Regions from separate parts of the Chengkuizengella sediminis genome, predicted to be linked through region 2. Evidence: a T-box and tRNA genes for the amino acid it is inferred to sense, from the RefSeq annotation. Region 2 holds a T-box; the other holds one or more tRNA genes.

Region 1 (8,775 bases), on a different contig from region 2:
GTTACAAGACATTCCTTCTACTTTTAATGTTTGATTTTTCATAATTTAAACTCTCCTTTTAATATTTTGCCATATATAATAGTTATTATTCGTTTTTTGAGGGACTTATATGATGAAGCTGGTTATTTTAATAATTTATGAACAGTAGTTAAAAGCTCATCTATAACTTCATCTTCACCTTCTTGTATACGGTCCACTACACAGCTCCTCATATGAGCTTCTAATAAAAGTTTCCCTACACTATCTAGTGCAGATTTTGCGGCTGCAATCTGATTTAAAACATCATCACAGTAGGTATCTTTTTCTATTAGACCTTTGACACCTCTTACCTGACCCTCGATTCGATTCAAGCGTTTAATTAGATCCTTTTTCATTTTTTCAGAATGATGACTTTTTCGTTCAGATTCTTCCGCATGACAAGATTCTAAAACTTTATTATTTTGATTCATATCCATAAACACTTCATCCTCCTCACATTTATATATTATACCCCCACAGGGTATATGTCAATAAAAATTTGAAATTATTTTTATAACAAAAGCTCCTATAGAAGCTTCTCGGAGAAGTAGTCGAATACTTCATTAGTGGTAGCTTTTGTTGAAACTTAGAATTTGAAAAACTTATAAATTCTTAAGTTATAAAGAAAAACCCGCTAATTAGCGAGCTTTACACATACTATATAATTTTTAACCTACATAAAGCAATTATTAACAATTTATTCAATCATATCCTCTTCCTCTTCTTCTTGATAAAAGCCAGCAAATAACCTACCCCCATAGGGTTCTAAGATAGAATCAATAAAATCAATTAATTGTTGTTTATCACTTGTTTTATAATAACTTTCAAAAGCAGAAATAAATTGTTCAGATACCCCTTTATGGTATGCAAACAATTCTCTATACAACCATTTACCGTCTCCCAACCACAAATCATTTACCCTTAAAATAAATGTAGCACATAGAGTAAATAATTTATTTACAATAAAATAATTTTCCATTGTATTTTGTGAAGTAATTAAATCTTCCAACTGATCAGTAATTTCAAATCTCGCAAAATTCAATTCATCAAAGCTCCAGCTCGGTGGACCTTGTTCGAGATGTTCTTCACACATTTTTTTAATGGACTCAGCTTTTCCATTATCTTTAACTACAAATCCCTTTGTACAAATGATATAAATTGTTGGTAAAGCAGATGTATCGTTTCTATTCAAAAATTCTTTAAAATTGCTTTCATTAAACCCAAATACCTCTGCAGGCCATGGGGCGTAATCATATACCCTTCTGAAATGAAAAGTGATTTCATCATCAAAAATAACAATATCTAAATCCGAATTCTTTTTAATACTTTCTTTCTTTGCACTCGCAGCCAAAAAAGCAGCACTACAGTTTGGAAAATTTAATTCCACAAATTTTGTAGCTGCCTCCATAGGAGTTAGATTCATACACATACACCACCATAAAATAATATATAAAATTGTATGTATTAATCATAAGATTAGTGCATCGTTCTCCATCTGCAATAACTTCTGTGCCAATCTCTAACTGGGATCTGAAATTAACCAAGCCGCTTCAGCATAGATTTGTTTTATAGTTTTAAATAGAAGAATGTAAAAGTACGACTAATATCAAATCGTTAAAAATCGCGATGTAAATTCATTAAAGTTAAACGAGAAAGGGTTGTTAAAATGAGCATACATATAGAAGCAAAAAAAAATGAAATCGCAGAAACAATTCTGTTATCAGGTGATCCATTACGCGCAAAATATATCGCAGAAACCTTCTTAGAAGATATTTTTTGTTATAACAATGTTCGTGGCATGTTAGGGTTTACAGGTATATATAAAAATGAACGTATTTCTGTTCAAGGAACAGGAATGGGAGTACCTTCTATCGCCATTTATGTAAATGAATTAATTCAAAGTTATGGTGTGGAAAATCTAATTAGAGTTGGAACATGTGGGGCAATTCAGAAAGATGTGAAAGTACGTGATATCATTCTTGCCATAACCTCCTCAACAGATTCTCAAATGAATCGTATTGAATTTGGACCTATTGATTATGCTCCTACAGCTACCTTCAATTTATTAAAAAGAGCTTATAACGCAAGTATTGAAAAAGGATTAAATCTAAAAGTAGGTAGCGTATTTACTACGGATCAATTTTATAATGATAATGCACAGTTTAAAAGGTTAGCTCGCTATGGCATACTCGGAGTTGAAATGGAAACTACAGCATTATATACATTAGCAGCTAAATTTGATGTAAACGCACTATCTATTTTAACTGTAAGTAATCATATTTTAACTGGTGAAGAAACTACTCCCGAAGAAAAAGAAACTACTTTTAATGATATGATTGAAGTAGCATTAGACACTGCAATAAAAAAGTAAATAATCATTATTGTTCAGAGTGAAATAATTGGACTGCCTCTCGTATAGAAGTGGTTTATAGTATTCAAAATCAAAAGGAACCATTCACTGAACCCTCTTTCATTTTCCATATCAACTCAGGAATGAGCGGCAACTGATTCAGTTCTACCCCAGCTGCAATCGATAAACTGTTTGCCAATGCAGCAGGCATACCAATTAAACCGTGTTCTCCAACACCACGTGCACCATATGGACCCTCTTGAAAAGGAGTTTCAACAAATTCCACTGCATATTTTGGATGTTCACCAAACCGGAGTGATCGATATGTTCTTAATTGTGGATTTGATACTCTTCCAAGTTCATCAAATACAAAAGTTTCTCTTGCAGCAAAACTTAATCCCATGCTCATTCCCCCCATAACTTGGCCTAGAGCAGCTTTTTCATTTAACACTTTACCAATATCAATTACTGTAAAGGCCTTAATAATTTTGTAGGTATAATCCATTGCATCAAATTCAACCTCTACACCTTGTGCTGCAACGCCCCACTCTGGCCCTAATTTTCCTGCTCCAGTTTCCGGGTTTAAATAAGATATATGTCTTTGAATATAGTTTCCCCTACCAATAATTTGACCTCCAATTACATTTCCATTAGGATATTTGTAACCAAAGGCAATGTCTTTAATATCTAAACCAATATTGGGGTTATCTCTTAGGAAAACTCTACCGAATCCGATCTCTAAATCTTCCTTAGAACATCTTAGTATACAGGCAGTTAAATCCTTTAATTGTCGAATGGCATCGTCTGCAGCACTAAGTAAAGCTCTACCAGCCATAAATGCACCTCTACTGGCTACGGTTTTCCAATGCTCTGGAGTGGACTGTGTATTGACTTCCATTTGCACATAGATTTGATTGATATCGATCTTCATTTTATCAGCTAACATTTGCGTAAGAACGGTTTTAGTTCCTGTCCCTATTTCTACAACTCCAGAAATAATATTGATGCTTCCGTCAGGATTAAAGGTTAGAATGACCCCTGATCCACCATCGGAGGGTATCACCGAGTTTTTCCACATACAGCAAATTCCTTTTGTACGTACTTTCGTATCACTAATTTTAACAATCTGCCCTTCATCCCAATTCATGATCGTTTTTAATCGATGAATACATTCAGGTAGATTACCTATATTACTTTTATTTACAAGCACTTGAGTAGGTGTTGTATCTCCAGGCACAATGGCATTGAGTAATCGTAATTGCAAAGGATCTATCTTACTTTTTTTAGCTAGTATATCCATCGTTCTTTCAAAAACAAACATTGCTTCTGAATGCCCATAACCTCTGAAGGGGGCAGCATAAGGATGATTTGTATACATACATAAAGAGTCACACCAAATGTTATCTATTTGATAAGGTCCCGTACAGTTAGCGCCTGCTGCGCGGCTGATACTAACTGCACTATCTGAATACGCACCACCATCAAATAAATATAATATTTCTGCTGCTTGTAATTTTCCATCTTTCGTACACCCAAGTTTTATAGTTGCATCAAGTCCAATATGAACAGGTGATGTGATTAAATCTTCTTCTCTAGAATTTAAAATCTTCACTTTTCTTCCATCCACAGCTTTTGAAGCAAGATAAGCAATCAATTCTAATTGAACGGAGTCTTTCCCTCCAAAACCACCACCAACAAATGGTGTATTTACAATCACTTTGCCAACATCAACAGCAAAATAATCATGCATTAATTTTTTAATAATAAAAGGAGCTTGAGATGAGGAGGTAATGACAATCGTTTCATCTTGACGGATTTCTGCAATCACACATCTTGTTTCCATAGCAGCATGATCGGATGGAGAGAAAGAAAAACTTGCCTCAACTACAACATCGCTTTTATTCCAACCTAACGTTATATTTCCTTTTCTGATTTTTGTACGATTAGCAATGTTTGTATCTTTTTCTGGGAAAGCTTCCTTCAGATGTTGATATGAATCTAAATTTTCATGAACTAAGGGGGCATTTTTTTCGTAAGCTTGAGTTGAAGAGTTCACTACAGGTAATGGTTCATATGTTACTCTGATTAGATTTGCGGCATTTTTTGCAAGCATTGGATTGTCTGCGACAACTACAGCTACGACTTCACCATAATAACGTACTTTATCATAGGCAATGGGTGGACGATCACGGATTTCTTCACCAGTGAGAGGGAGAGGATCTCCTGTTAATATAGCTCTTACACCGGGAGTATTCCGTGCTTTAGAAGTATCTATATGTTTTATTTTTGCATGGGCATATGGACTGATCAGCATTTTTGCATGAAGCATCGCGGATTGGTCATCCCCTGTATATTTTGATTTACCTTTTACTTTATCAAGAGCTTCTTTACGTATAATACTTTTTCCAATTGTACCCACACCCTTTTTCCTCCTCTAAAAAAACTTTATATATTGTATTTAGAAGTGAAAAAATTAATACCATAGACGAAAACGGAGGTAAGAAATATAAAAGATGAAATTAAACTTGAACCGCAGGTTTATAAAGGATAAAATAATAACCAGATTTATGTGAGGTTAGGTATGGGAAAAGGCCGATTTGATTTCATAAATGAGTTTGATATAACCTGACATTAATTTATAATAAAATGAGCAAAATATTTTTAACTAATTTTTACTTTATAGTTCGCTCATAAATTTAGTTAACCTTTCAAAACGGACATTAAATTCATATTTAATTTGTTCCTCATCCAATATGAGCATTTCTTTATTTTTAACGAGCTGTTTTCCATTTACCCATACATCTTCAACATCACATGCTCTTGCAGAATATACAATATTTGAAATAAAATCATATTTGGGTAATACATGAGCTTGATCGGTATTTATAGCAATGAAATCCGCTCTCATGCCTACTTTTAACATACCTACATCATTTAACCATATTGATTTGGCGCCATCGATCGTTCCTAAACGTAAAGCGTCTACTGCAGAAATAGCTGTGGGATCTCCTGTATTTCCTTTGTGAATTAATGCTGCTAATCTAACTTCCTCAATCATATCTAAATTATTATTACTGGCGGCACTATCTGTTCCTAAAGAAACAAGAACCCCTTCTTTCAATAATTTCGGCAATCTGGCGATACCACTAGCTAATTTCAAATTACTTCCTGGATTGTGTGAGACATGAACTGAAAATTCTTTTAAGATATCAATTTCTTCATCTGTTAAATAAACCGCATGAGCAACTAAACATGGATGATCAAACACACCTAACTTTTGCAAATGGGCTACAGGCCTTAAACCGTACTGTTTCACATTTTCTTCAACTTCACTTAACGTCTCAGACATATGCATATGAATGGGCAACTTTAATTCCTTTGCCACTTGCAGGATTTGTTCTATAAATTCAGGAGTACAAGTATACAAAGAATGAGGACTCATCATCGTCGTAATTCTTCCGTTTGCTTTTCCATTCCAATATTTTGAAAATGTCTTAGCCTCTTTTAATATAGCTTGTTGTGCCTCTTTACCTCCAAATCCTATTAAACCTCTAGTTAAACAAGCTCTCACTCCTGAAATTTCAACCGATTGTGCTACTTCATCCATATGATGATACATATCTACAAAACAAGTGATACCGCCTTTGAGCATTTCCAAAATGGACAAAAGGGTTCCCCACTTGACATCTTCTTTTGTAAATTTAGCTTCGATTGGCCAAATCTTTGCTAACCAAGTTTTGAGAGCTAAATCATCCGCATAACCACGAAGCAATGACATCGCTGCATGAGTATGTGTATTTATTAATCCAGGCATATAGATACGATCGGCCCCATTAATCATTTGATCATAGTTATTTTCACCTTCAGGCTTATCTTTCCCTATGTATTGAATGAATTCATTTTCAATAACCATATATCCATTTTTTATCGTTTCATTTCCATTCATCGTAAGAAAGGTTCCATTTATTATTAGTAATTTCATTTCAAGATTCTCCTCGTATAGTATATTTATATCTTTAGAATGAGGTAATTTTCAGTTTAAAATCTTTATTTAATAACTTCATACTATTAAGGTTTGAATTTTTCGTGATATCCCTAAATGAAACTAATATGAAACTTACAGGTAATCGTTATCTTTTTTTAACCTGTATTATTGCTTAAAAAAGTATGTAGATATAATTATTAATTACTACAGCAGGGTTTTAGCAAAAGTTAAGACTTATTATAGATATATATAACGAAATATTCGCATCCATACTTTCATTATTGTAGAATTTTTCTGGTATCATCGAAGTCCTATTATTTTCCCATTAGCTAGGTGATAGGTTTTCTTTCAAATCATCAGCTCGACAGCATACATCGCAAACAAAAAAACATCTATTTTTTTAAAAATAGATGTTATCATTTATGTATGGTGCCGGTGAAGGGACTCGAACCCCCACTCCATTGCTGGAAACGGATTTTGAGTCCGTCGCGTCTGCCAATTCCGCCACACCGGCATGTATATTATTAAATTATATTTTTATCTCATTACATTTTGTCTATCAATGAAGATTAACTGGCACGCCCTGAGAGATGCAGTACCTGACTGCGATGCTTTTGCTTTCGAAGCTTATGCTCCGACGAACTCTAACGTTCGAATTATCTCTAGCGTTTAGTATTTCTATGATGTTTCAAATGGCACGCCCTGAGAGATGCAGTACCTGACTGCGATGCTTTTGCTTTCGAAGCTTATGCTCCGACGAACTCTAATGTTCGAATTATCTCTAGCGTTTAGTATTTCTATGATGTTTCAAATGGCACGCCCTGAGAGATTCGAACTCCCGACCTTTTGATTCGTAGTCAAACGCTCTATCCAGCTGAGCTAAGGGCGTATAATAAAAATGGTGCCGAGGACCGGAATCGAACCGGTACGGTAGTCACCTACCGCAGGATTTTAAGTCCTGTGCGTCTGCCAATTCCGCCACCCCGGCACATTATACACATTCTATTAAATTTGTGGAGGCGCCACCCAGATTTGAACTGGGGATAAAGCTTTTGCAGAGCTCTGCCTTACCACTTGGCTATGGCGCCAAATTATCATGGAGCGGACGACGAGATTCGAACTCGCGACCCTCGCCTTGGCAAGGCGATGCTCTACCACTGAGCCACGTCCGCGTAATGGCTGGGGATACAGGATTCGAACCTGTGCATGACGGAGTCAAAGTCCGTTGCCTTACCGCTTGGCTAATCCCCAATGGGGCGGCCGAAGGGAATTGAACCCTCGAATGCCGGATCCACAAACCGGTGCGTTAACCACTTCGCCACGACCGCCGTAAAAATTTACTATCTTACTTTTTTTCTCTGGCAGGGGCAGCAGGAATTGAACCCACACTAACGGTTTTGGAGACCGCTGTTCTACCTTTAAACTATGCCCCTATAAATGGTGGAGGATGATGGATTCGAACCACCGAACCCGATGGGAACAGATTTACAGTCTGCTGCGTTTGGCCACTTCGCTAATCCTCCAAAATGGTGCCGTCGAGAGGACTTGAACCCCCAACCTACTGATTACAAGTCAGTTGCTCTACCAGTTGAGCTACAACGGCGAATGTTTCTAAAAATGGTGGCTCGAGACAGAATCGAACTGCCGACACGAGGATTTTCAGTCCTCTGCTCTACCGACTGAGCTATCGAGCCTTACTTATTATGATTGTAATGGCGAGCTGACGGGATACTCTTACTTCGTGCGAGAATGCGATGCAATCCTTCTGAAGTTTATGCTCCAACGAACCCAATGGGTTCATCATCCCTTGTTATGTTTTAAATGGCGGAGCTGACGGGATTCGAACCCGCGATCTCCTGCGTGACAGGCAGGCATGTTAGGCCTCTACACCACAGCTCCACATTATGATTTGGTTGCGGGGGCAGGATTTGAACCTACGACCTTCGGGTTATGAGCCCGACGAGCTACCAGACTGCTCCACCCCGCGATAATATTATGGTGGACGCTGACGGGATCGAACCGCCGACCCTCTGCTTGTAAGGCAGATGCTCTCCCAGCTGAGCTAAGCGTCCATATGTACTTTGTAGGATTCTCATCCCTGATGTTAATTTTTAATTGGTGACCCGTACGGGATGCTCTCCATTCTATTACGAGACTGCGATGCAACCTCTTACGAAGATCATGCTCCGACGAACCCTTGGGATTCATTATCCCTTGATGCTATTTCTTTTAGTGGTGACCCGTACGGGATTCGAACCCGTGTTACCGCCGTGAAAGGGCGGTGTCTTAACCGCTTGACCAACGGGCCACAATATATATTAACCTGAGTGGCGGAGAGAGAGGGATTCGAACCCTCGAGACGCTTGTGACGCCTACACGATTTCCAATCGTGCTCCTTCGGCCAGCTCGGACACCTCTCCGT
Region 2 (8,775 bases):
TCATGGGCAGATTTCCTTTGAATTTGCTTTGAAAAACAAAAACTTAGCAACGAGTTTTCAATTCGAATCTAACTACAACATGGCGAATTTGATGAACAAACCTCAGCAAAAGATATTATAAAAGTTAACGAATATGATGTAAAATAACCGTTCTGTATTCATAATGGGGTACAAACGGTTATTTCCATTTCTCAGTGATTGGTATACTATTGTTGATACGTGGCTTACTTGAAAGGGTGTATAAAAAAATGAAGCTAACTTATGATCATTTGTCTTTGAATAAAGAGCTGCAAATTGTTCAAGCTGATGTATTTTTAGAAATAAACGATGATATTATTATTGATGAGCCGTTATGTATAGATGTGGGTTTACCTGCATTGCTTTTAAGTACATTGGAGGATACCTTTCCAGACCGATTTGCTTCAGCAACGGAGTGGGAGAAAACTCCTTTTTTTGTATGCGGATGTGGTGATCCTGATTGCAGAGGATTTTCATTTGTAGTGAGACACAGGGATGACAAGAGTATTCAACTCATTGAAGTGGAAGAATCTGAAGGTGATATACATAAGGAAATGGACGAATATTTTGTTGATTTACTAGAATATCAAAAGATTGTTTATAAAATTGGAGATCAGTTTTTAGCATTTATTAAGGACCTAGCGTATTCTCCTTATTTTAAAGACACCATACCAGTGATAGAGGATTTGATGAAACGTTTGAAAAAATAATTGACCTTTGATAATTGACATTTAAGAAATGTTGTGTATAATAATGAAATTAAATCATACGATGCGATGAGAGGAAGAGTAAGAATACATCGTTGTTTATCAGAGAGCCGATATATGCTGAGAGTCGGTACAACATGTTTTCTGAAATGGGTCCTTGAGCTTAATGTTGAACAAATTTTTTTTTAGTAGACTGCACGGAATTCCCCGTTATCGGAAATTAAGTTTTCTTTAGAATTTTTTAGTTTAAAGAAATAAATTAGGGTGGCACCACGGTCTTTCGTCCCTTTCGACGAAAGGCTTTTTTTGACGTAAAGAAATGTGTAACTTTTCATCAAATAAACTACCACATCCTTGTGGTAATTATCCATGAACTGGGAAAATGAGCCTCACTTTTGTGGGTAGTTTTATGTTCAGAATTATAAATATTAGGAGGTTAAAAAATGAAACGAGTATTATCTGGTATACAGTCAAGTGGGAAATTAACAATCGGAAATTATATTGGTGCTTTACAAAATTATGTTAAGTTACAGAATACACATGAATGTTTTTTTTCTATTGTAGACTTACACGCGATTACTGTGCCTCAAAAACCAGAAGATTTAAAAGAACAAACTGAAGCTGTAGCTGCATTATATTTTGCTTCAGGTGTAGATCCTGATAAGTCTAGTGTATTCGTTCAGTCTCATGTTCCTGCACATGCTGAATTAGGTTGGATCATGACAACATTATCTTATATGGGGGAATTTGAAAGAATGACTCAATTTAAAGATAAGGCTGGAAAGCAAGATTCAATAGGAGTAGGTTTGTTCACATATCCTGGTCTGATGGCTGCTGATATATTACTTTATAATGCTGATCTCGTACCTGTAGGAGATGATCAAAAGCAACATCTTGAACTAACAAGAGATTTAGCAAATCGTTTTAATCAACGTTTTGGTGAGTACTTGAAGATTCCAGAACCATATATTCCTGAAGTTGGTGCGAGAATCATGTCTTTAGATGATGGCTCAATTAAAATGAGTAAAAGTAATCCTAATTCAAATAGTTATATTGCGATGTTAGATGAACCCGATGTGTTACGTAAAAAAATCAAAAGGGCAACAACGGATTCTGGGAGAGATGTTTTATTTGATCCAGTAAATAAACCTGAAATTAGTAATTTAATGACGGTTTACTCCTATTGCTCTAACTTAAGTATAAAAGAAATCGAAAAGGAATACGAAGGAAAAGGATATGGTCCATTTAAAAAGGATTTAGCAGAACATGTTGTAGCTACTTTTGAGCCTATCCAACAACGTTATAAAGAGATTCGCTCCTCAGGTGAATTAAGTAAGTATTTAAAACAAGGTGCCGAACAGGCTACTGATGTAGCTAACGAAACTTTAAGGGAAATAAAGAAAAAAATGGGTTTTGTTTTACCAAATTAATGACTATCAATGATTATTCTTTTTTCTAATTTTTGCTTTTACCTTAAAACCCATTCCGACGGTTAAAAATGATAAAAATAAAAAAAGTAATGCCAATAGAGATTGTTGATAACTTAATGCGACACCTGTTAAAACCAAGAACAGTACACCAATAATAGAAAAAAGTAGGGCGGTTTTTTTACTCATAATATGACTCACCTTTCATGATATGAAAATAATATGAATAGTTTTTTTCAAATGTTAACATAATAGTGATACAAGCAGCTTGTAAAAACAACATAGATTTGAAAGGAGTGCTCATCAATGTCAAGATCTCGTAGCAGTAATCAACTAGTAGTACCTCAATCTACTGCAGCATTAAATCAATTAAAATTTGAAGTAGCACAGGAGTTAGGTATTCAGATTCCTCAAGACGGTTACTATGGTAACATGGCTACTCGTGATACAGGTACAATTGGTGGATACATGACACGTCACTTAGTACAAATTGCCGAGCAAACATTAGCAGGTAGACAACCTTAATAGTAAAATAAAAGTAACAAAAGCTCAAGGGATTAAATCCCTTGGGCTTTTTATGTTTTACACTTTGTATTTTGGGTATATTCACATTTCATGCAATCCAAGACGTTTGTTTAACTTATCTTCATTTAACCATCCTACATATGACCTAATTGGGGTATAATCTTTTTTCATTAGTAAAACACCCACAAATGGATATTGTTTTCGATGTCGATAACGTACATCAAACCATCGAACTTCAAATCCCCAAGCGTGTTGTATAATGTCTGAACATGCGTACTGAGAACTGAAATACAAAAAAGAAGCGATATCAGAATTCTTTTTTGAAATTTCAATGGCGGGATGTGTTTCACATTGTACTTTATCTATCCATTGTATATTTCCATTACTTTTTAACTCGCCTAGAATGTGAACATTATTTTTGTTTTTTTTAACGATGTTCCATTCAGATAGATGAATAGTTGGAATGAGCATGTAAGATTCATCTTTTTGATAGTGTTTGTCTTTTTTATAAAGGTTTTTTTGCAAAAAATAATGTACTGCGGTTCGCCAAATATAATATACAATTAAAAAGCCATATAATATTGGAAATAAAAATGTAGATTCACCGATATGGAATACCCAAAGGATTAGGGCAATGACATGAGAGAAAAATATAATGGGATCAAAAATATGGATAATATTCCAAGAAATCCATTTATCCGAGATAGGTCTTAATGCTTGTGTCCCATAAGTATTAAATAAATCTGAAAAAACATGTACACATACCGCTATGAAAACCCATAACAATACATGAAGAATGGGAGTGGGCTGAAAAATGAGAAAAATAAGCCCCGTGATCAAAAAAGTCCAAATGAAGAGAGCAGGTAATGAATGAGACAACCCTCTGTGATTTTTTATATAAGCACCATTACTTTTGAATCTATATAACCCATCAGCATCTGGGGCTTGTGAACCTAATACAGTTCCAACTAATACAGCTATAAATAAATTAGGATCATTTGAAACAGCAGGATCAATCGTTGCTAAACCAGCTAATCCTAAACCTACTACAAAATGAGTACCAGAATCCAATATGGCTCCCTCCTGTATAAGCAAAATATCTTCATCTTTATTCTTTATCTTTACTCTTTATCTTTATCCTGTTCCGTTACTAATAATCATGTACCCAAGATATTTAATTTATTTAGAGTGAAAAGACCCATTTATCAATATGATAAATGGGTCTTTTATGTTCTTACAGTATATGTTTTTTTATTAACCTTGTGCTCAATAAGTTGGAATATAATTTAATTCTTCATCGAAAGTAATATAATCTAAATTCACCATAAGCAGTAAGTATCTTTTTCCTGTGTCACGATCGCTAATCACAATGTGATCTCTACCAGCTGCTTCAAGCACTCCTTTAAACACTTTCGCATTCCACTCAGAGTTATTTTCATATGTCATATAAATCATTGCTTCTTTTCCTAAATTTAACCGTAAAATATTTTCAATATAAGAAACTTCCATTGGTAATTGACCTGGTGGTGTGAACTCCGACATAGCTGGTGCAGAACTTGCGAGAACTGAGCCGCTTGGAGCATATGGTCCTGACATAGATGCAGGCATAGATGCAGGCATAGATCCATGCATCATATTAGCGTACTGTGCAGGCATCGCCATTGGATTAGCGGCAGGCATCGCCATTGGATTAACGTGCGATGGCATCACATTAGAATACTGCTGAGCCATTGCGTTATAATTATTTCCATTCATTTGTTAAATCCTCCTTTAAAATATAAATATAAAATGATTACATGTTAGTACACACTCGGACAAACACTTTGTAGAGGTGTAAAAAAGCAATGAGCTTTATATCTCCCAGAATTATATTGGTCATACCATTGAGATGGACATGCACCTTCTGGTCTAAAAAACCATAAAGAATTCGTTGAAGGATGGAATCTTTCACCATTAATTACCCTTTGGGCTAAACGGATATCTTTATCCCTTGCTTTTTGGTAAAAGTATCCTTTTATCGTAGCTTCATATCCACCTGGTCTTTGAAACACCATTCGATTCATATTTCGAATATCTTTAAAATCTAAACAATCTGCTCTTATTCTGTTTACGCCAACATTTCCAACCATTAACATTCCTAATTCGCCTTCACCTTCTGCTTCAGCCCTCATTAATCTTGCTAATAACTTGACATCTTCACTATTTGCTTTAATGACCGCCATATGTTTATGTCCATCCTTTCAATAAGGTATATTAAAAAGGAATCGTCTTTTCATGTAAACAAACAATTCAATACATTAATATAATTATGGAATACTGCTTGACAACATGACAAATAAATTTGCGTCTAAAATATGAATAAAGAATCGATTTTGTTGTCAAATGGTTTGCAGACTGATATGATTAAAGATATGTTTTTTTACGCTCTAAGGAGGGTTATAGATAGGTGGGTAAACAGTTAGATGTGCAAGTGATGAATGAATCAATCTCTGATTCTGTAGACATAGAAAAAGTTTCTTGGAGAGATTTTGTTCAGCTAACAAAACCAGGAATCATTAGATCTAATCTTATTGCAGCATTTGGTGGGTTTTGGCTTGCATCACAATGGGATATCAATTGGTTCATTTTCGCTTATATGATGCTTGGAACAGCTTTGATCATGGCATCAGGTTGTGTTTTAAACAACTTTTTGGATAGAGATTTTGATGAGAAAATGGAGAGGACAAAAGGACGTTCCCTACCAGCAGGAAGAATTCATCCAAGAGTTGTGCTTTGGTATGGGATTGTTTTAGGCATTATAGGTCTATTAGTTCTATACTTTTTGGTTAATCCTATTTCAGCTTTATTAGGTTTTATTGGATTTTTTGTTTATGTTTTTGTTTATACAATGTGGTTAAAGAGAAGCTCTACATGGAGTACGTCTGTCGGAGGAATTTCTGGAGCAATGCCTCCTGTTTTAGGATATTGCGCAGTGACCAACGAAGTAGATCCTGGAGCTTGGTTACTTTTTGCCTTATTATTTTTATGGCAGCCACCACATTTTTGGGCGTTAGGTATTAGACGTAAAGAGGAATACAGAGCTGCTGGATTTCCATTGTTGCCTGTAGTAAAGGGAGTAAAAAGAACAAAAATTCAAATGCTGCCATATGTATTACTTTTAATACCTGTAAATATCATGTTTTATGTTTTTGGATACGTAGGAATGATCTATTTAATTGTCTCTATTTTATTAAGTATAATTTGGCTTATGTACTGCATAGCAGGATTTGTCACTAAAGATAATGATAAATGGGCAAGAAAAGTATTTCTCTTTTCGATTAATTACTTGATGATTAATTTCTTTGTGATGATTATAAATACTACAAGTTAGGTGAAAATATATGAATCGAAAAAAATGGTTGCAAATAACTTATTTTAGTGTGATGGGCATTTTAATCATTGGGATGTCAGCTTATTTAATATATAATTGGCTTCCAGAATCAAAGTCAGAAGTAAGTTTTATAACGGAAGAGAATACTAAAAAAGCCCCTCCATTTGAATTAGAAAATATTGATGGAAGTACCGTATCGCTAGAGGATACTGATGGAAAAGTAAGGTTAGTATATTTTTATTTTTCAACTTGTGTTGATGTTTGTCCACCAACAACTCACCTGCTTTCACAAGTGCAGGAGCGACTAAAGGAAGAAGGGGTATTTGGAAATGAAATGGCTATGTTTTCTATTACCTTTGATCCTGAAAGAGATACTCGTGAGAGGTTAATTGAATTCTCAAGCGTATATCATGCAGACCCATCAGGCTGGTATTTTTTACGTGGTGAAGAGCAGTATTCAAGAGATCTAGCTACAGAATACGGAATAAGTATAATGGAATTAGAAGGTGGAGATTTTGGTCATACAAATTTCTATGTTTTAATCGATAAAGAGGGGAATATTAAAAAATACCTTCCCATTAAAGATGATTTATCTGTAGAGGAAAATGTTGATTATATTGTAGAACATATAGAAGCATTATTATAATATTAAGTGTAATTAAATGAAAAACAGCCATTAGATAGTGGCTGTTTTTTTACATTTTAAGAATTAAAAAATGGTAATAGAGATTTTGTAATTAATTTAGTATGTATTCATGTAAATCAGATTTTTCAAGTTGGTTTATAATATGCTCATCAGGTGTACCTTCAACACCAGCATACCCTTTTTTGGTATATAAATGTTCCGCATCTGGAAACGCCTCTGTTAATGTTTTTCTAATTTTTTTACCTGCTATATCATTGTCAGTAAAAATAAAGATTTGTTTCTCAACAGTTTTCTGAACTAACTTTTCTAGCCGATGTGCGTTTAATGTTCCATTTGTACATAAAATCTCAATTTCTTCAGATAAAAACTTTTTTAAATGAATTCGATCATTAGTCCCTTCCACAATAATAACTGCGTCCATTATTTTATCCTCCTATAAAGGGTGATAAGGCTGAGCTTCATGTTTGAAGAAGATACATCACTTTTGTGGGTATAAAATAATGGGGCCCCCGAAAAGTAATAGGCATAGTCTTCAAAGCTTAACATCACTTTTTGGGGTTAAGAATACTTGTTGCTCACTCCAAGTCCATAATTTTTTAGAAAGTTCATTATCCTGTGCTATTTTTGAAACGAGAGATATTTTCTTTTTATAAAAATACTCACCTGTGGTATCTTTTACTTCATCACTAGTGGCGAGGTAAATGGCAGTAGATGCACCTTCTTCTGCAGATAGAAAAAATGGCTTCATTAATTTTATAAAATTTTTCCCAAATCCAGTTTTTCTATTCACACCTATGTTCGTTGCCACTGCACCTGGATGTAGAGCATTTACAGTAATATTTGTATTTTTAAGTTTATTTGAAAGTTCTTTTGTAAATAGGATATTCGCTAATTTAGATTGAGCATATCCTTTCATGAATCCGTATCGTTTAGTTAGGAAGGGATCTTGAAGATCAATCTTTCCTATTTTATGAGCTCCAGAAGAAACATTAATTATTCTTGCTTCTTCTGCATTTTTTAATCGCTCTAGTAGTAAATTCGTTAGTAAAAAATGACCTAGATGATTAATACCTAACTGCATTTCAAATCCATCACTTGTAAGCTCTCTTTTCAAAGACATGACACCCGCATTATTAATTAATATATCAAGTTTATTATATTTTTCCTTAAATTGAGCTACAAATGTATGAATGCTCTCTAATGAACCAAGATCACAAATCATCAACTCAATATTTTGAGAACCACTTTGTTGTTTTGCAGTATGGAGAGCTGTTTCTCCACGTTGTTTGTTTCTGCATAACATGATGACAGTTGCGCCTTTTTTTGCGATTTCAGTTGTAGTTGCTAAACCCATTCCTGAATTAGCACCCGTAATAATTGCGATTTTTCCATTCATTCTATTTTCCTCCCTTGCATTTTAATTTAAACATTTGAATTAAATATTACATTTAAGGATATACGACTTTCTATTTAAGGTAAATATAAAATTCACTTATTGTATGGTGATGATGGAAAGTTATACTTTCCTTTGAGTGAAGATGGTAAAACGATTAGGATAAGGTAACATGGAAAGTGAAATGAATAAAAAGATAAAAGCAAATAAGTAAGGTGATACAACCTCCCGTACCTGACCTGCAATAACAGGTCCTATAAAAGCCCCTAATGACATGGAAATTGCTAATATAGCAAAAATACGACCGTATTTTGAAACGTTAGACATATGGGTTAAATAAGTAGCCATTGCAGGATATATGATCCCTTTTGCCATACCAATTAAAAATAAGGAAATCGCTAAAGGGAATAATTGATGTAATGCCATATCAAAAAATATTAGCGCTAAGAATAAACATCCCGCTGCTGTTCTTAAAAATGGGGATAGTCGATTTAAAAATAACAAGCTTAACGTACATAATGCGCCGAGACTAACAATCGAAAATAAAAGTCCAGAAGCAAAAATGGAATTCCGTGATATCGGAATTAAAGGTAATTCAAAAAACAAAATGCCTTGTGAACAAGCTAAAGCAAGTGGGAGAGCATAAAATAGCCATGGTATTTTTTGATCTTCAGTTCCGAATAAGGTTT

Evidence for each region. A T-box is a leader RNA that pairs with one kind of tRNA and senses whether it is charged. The one in region 2 lies ahead of trpS (tryptophan--tRNA ligase), so its partner is inferred to be a tRNA-Trp.
Region 1: it has a tRNA-Trp gene. The T-box ahead of trpS (tryptophan--tRNA ligase) is inferred to sense a tRNA for this amino acid. The anticodon was not compared.

What each region holds. Positions count from the first base shown of each region.
Region 1 covers NZ_SIJC01000020.1:427-9,201, reverse strand. The annotation lists gene EPK97_RS20975 (copper ion binding protein) at 1-42, opposite strand, end outside; gene EPK97_RS20970 (metal-sensitive transcriptional regulator) at 123-455, opposite strand; gene EPK97_RS20965 (nucleotidyltransferase domain-containing protein) at 716-1,441, opposite strand; gene deoD (purine-nucleoside phosphorylase) at 1,685-2,389, shown strand; gene EPK97_RS20955 (molybdopterin cofactor-binding domain-containing protein) at 2,460-4,787, opposite strand; gene EPK97_RS20950 (amidohydrolase) at 5,046-6,350, opposite strand; tRNA gene EPK97_RS20945 (tRNA-Leu) at 6,781-6,867, opposite strand; tRNA gene EPK97_RS20940 (tRNA-Arg) at 7,166-7,242, opposite strand; tRNA gene EPK97_RS20935 (tRNA-Leu) at 7,253-7,341, opposite strand; tRNA gene EPK97_RS20930 (tRNA-Cys) at 7,368-7,441, opposite strand; tRNA gene EPK97_RS20925 (tRNA-Gly) at 7,451-7,525, opposite strand; tRNA gene EPK97_RS20920 (tRNA-Gln) at 7,530-7,604, opposite strand; tRNA gene EPK97_RS20915 (tRNA-His) at 7,606-7,681, opposite strand; tRNA gene EPK97_RS20910 (tRNA-Trp) at 7,713-7,786, opposite strand; tRNA gene EPK97_RS20905 (tRNA-Tyr) at 7,792-7,876, opposite strand; tRNA gene EPK97_RS20900 (tRNA-Thr) at 7,881-7,956, opposite strand; tRNA gene EPK97_RS20895 (tRNA-Phe) at 7,972-8,047, opposite strand; tRNA gene EPK97_RS20890 (tRNA-Asp) at 8,176-8,252, opposite strand; tRNA gene EPK97_RS20885 (tRNA-Met) at 8,264-8,340, opposite strand; tRNA gene EPK97_RS20880 (tRNA-Val) at 8,350-8,425, opposite strand; tRNA gene EPK97_RS20875 (tRNA-Glu) at 8,587-8,661, opposite strand; tRNA gene EPK97_RS20870 (tRNA-Ser) at 8,682-8,773, opposite strand; tRNA gene EPK97_RS20865 (tRNA-Asn) at 8,775-8,775, opposite strand, start outside.
Region 2 covers NZ_SIJC01000013.1:20,137-28,911, forward strand. The annotation lists gene EPK97_RS18585 (O-methyltransferase) at 1-121, shown strand, start outside; gene EPK97_RS18590 (hypothetical protein) at 249-728, shown strand; T-box leader at 786-1,016, shown strand; gene trpS (tryptophan--tRNA ligase) at 1,169-2,155, shown strand; gene EPK97_RS18600 (DUF5325 family protein) at 2,162-2,341, opposite strand; gene EPK97_RS18605 (alpha/beta-type small acid-soluble spore protein) at 2,459-2,677, shown strand; gene EPK97_RS18610 (metal-dependent hydrolase) at 2,759-3,748, opposite strand; gene gerQ (spore coat protein GerQ) at 3,944-4,408, opposite strand; gene EPK97_RS18620 (cell wall hydrolase) at 4,477-4,899, opposite strand; gene cyoE (heme o synthase) at 5,151-6,047, shown strand; gene EPK97_RS18630 (SCO family protein) at 6,058-6,693, shown strand; gene EPK97_RS18635 (toprim domain-containing protein) at 6,785-7,114, opposite strand; gene EPK97_RS18640 (SDR family oxidoreductase) at 7,226-8,089, opposite strand; gene EPK97_RS18645 (MFS transporter) at 8,210-8,775, opposite strand, start outside.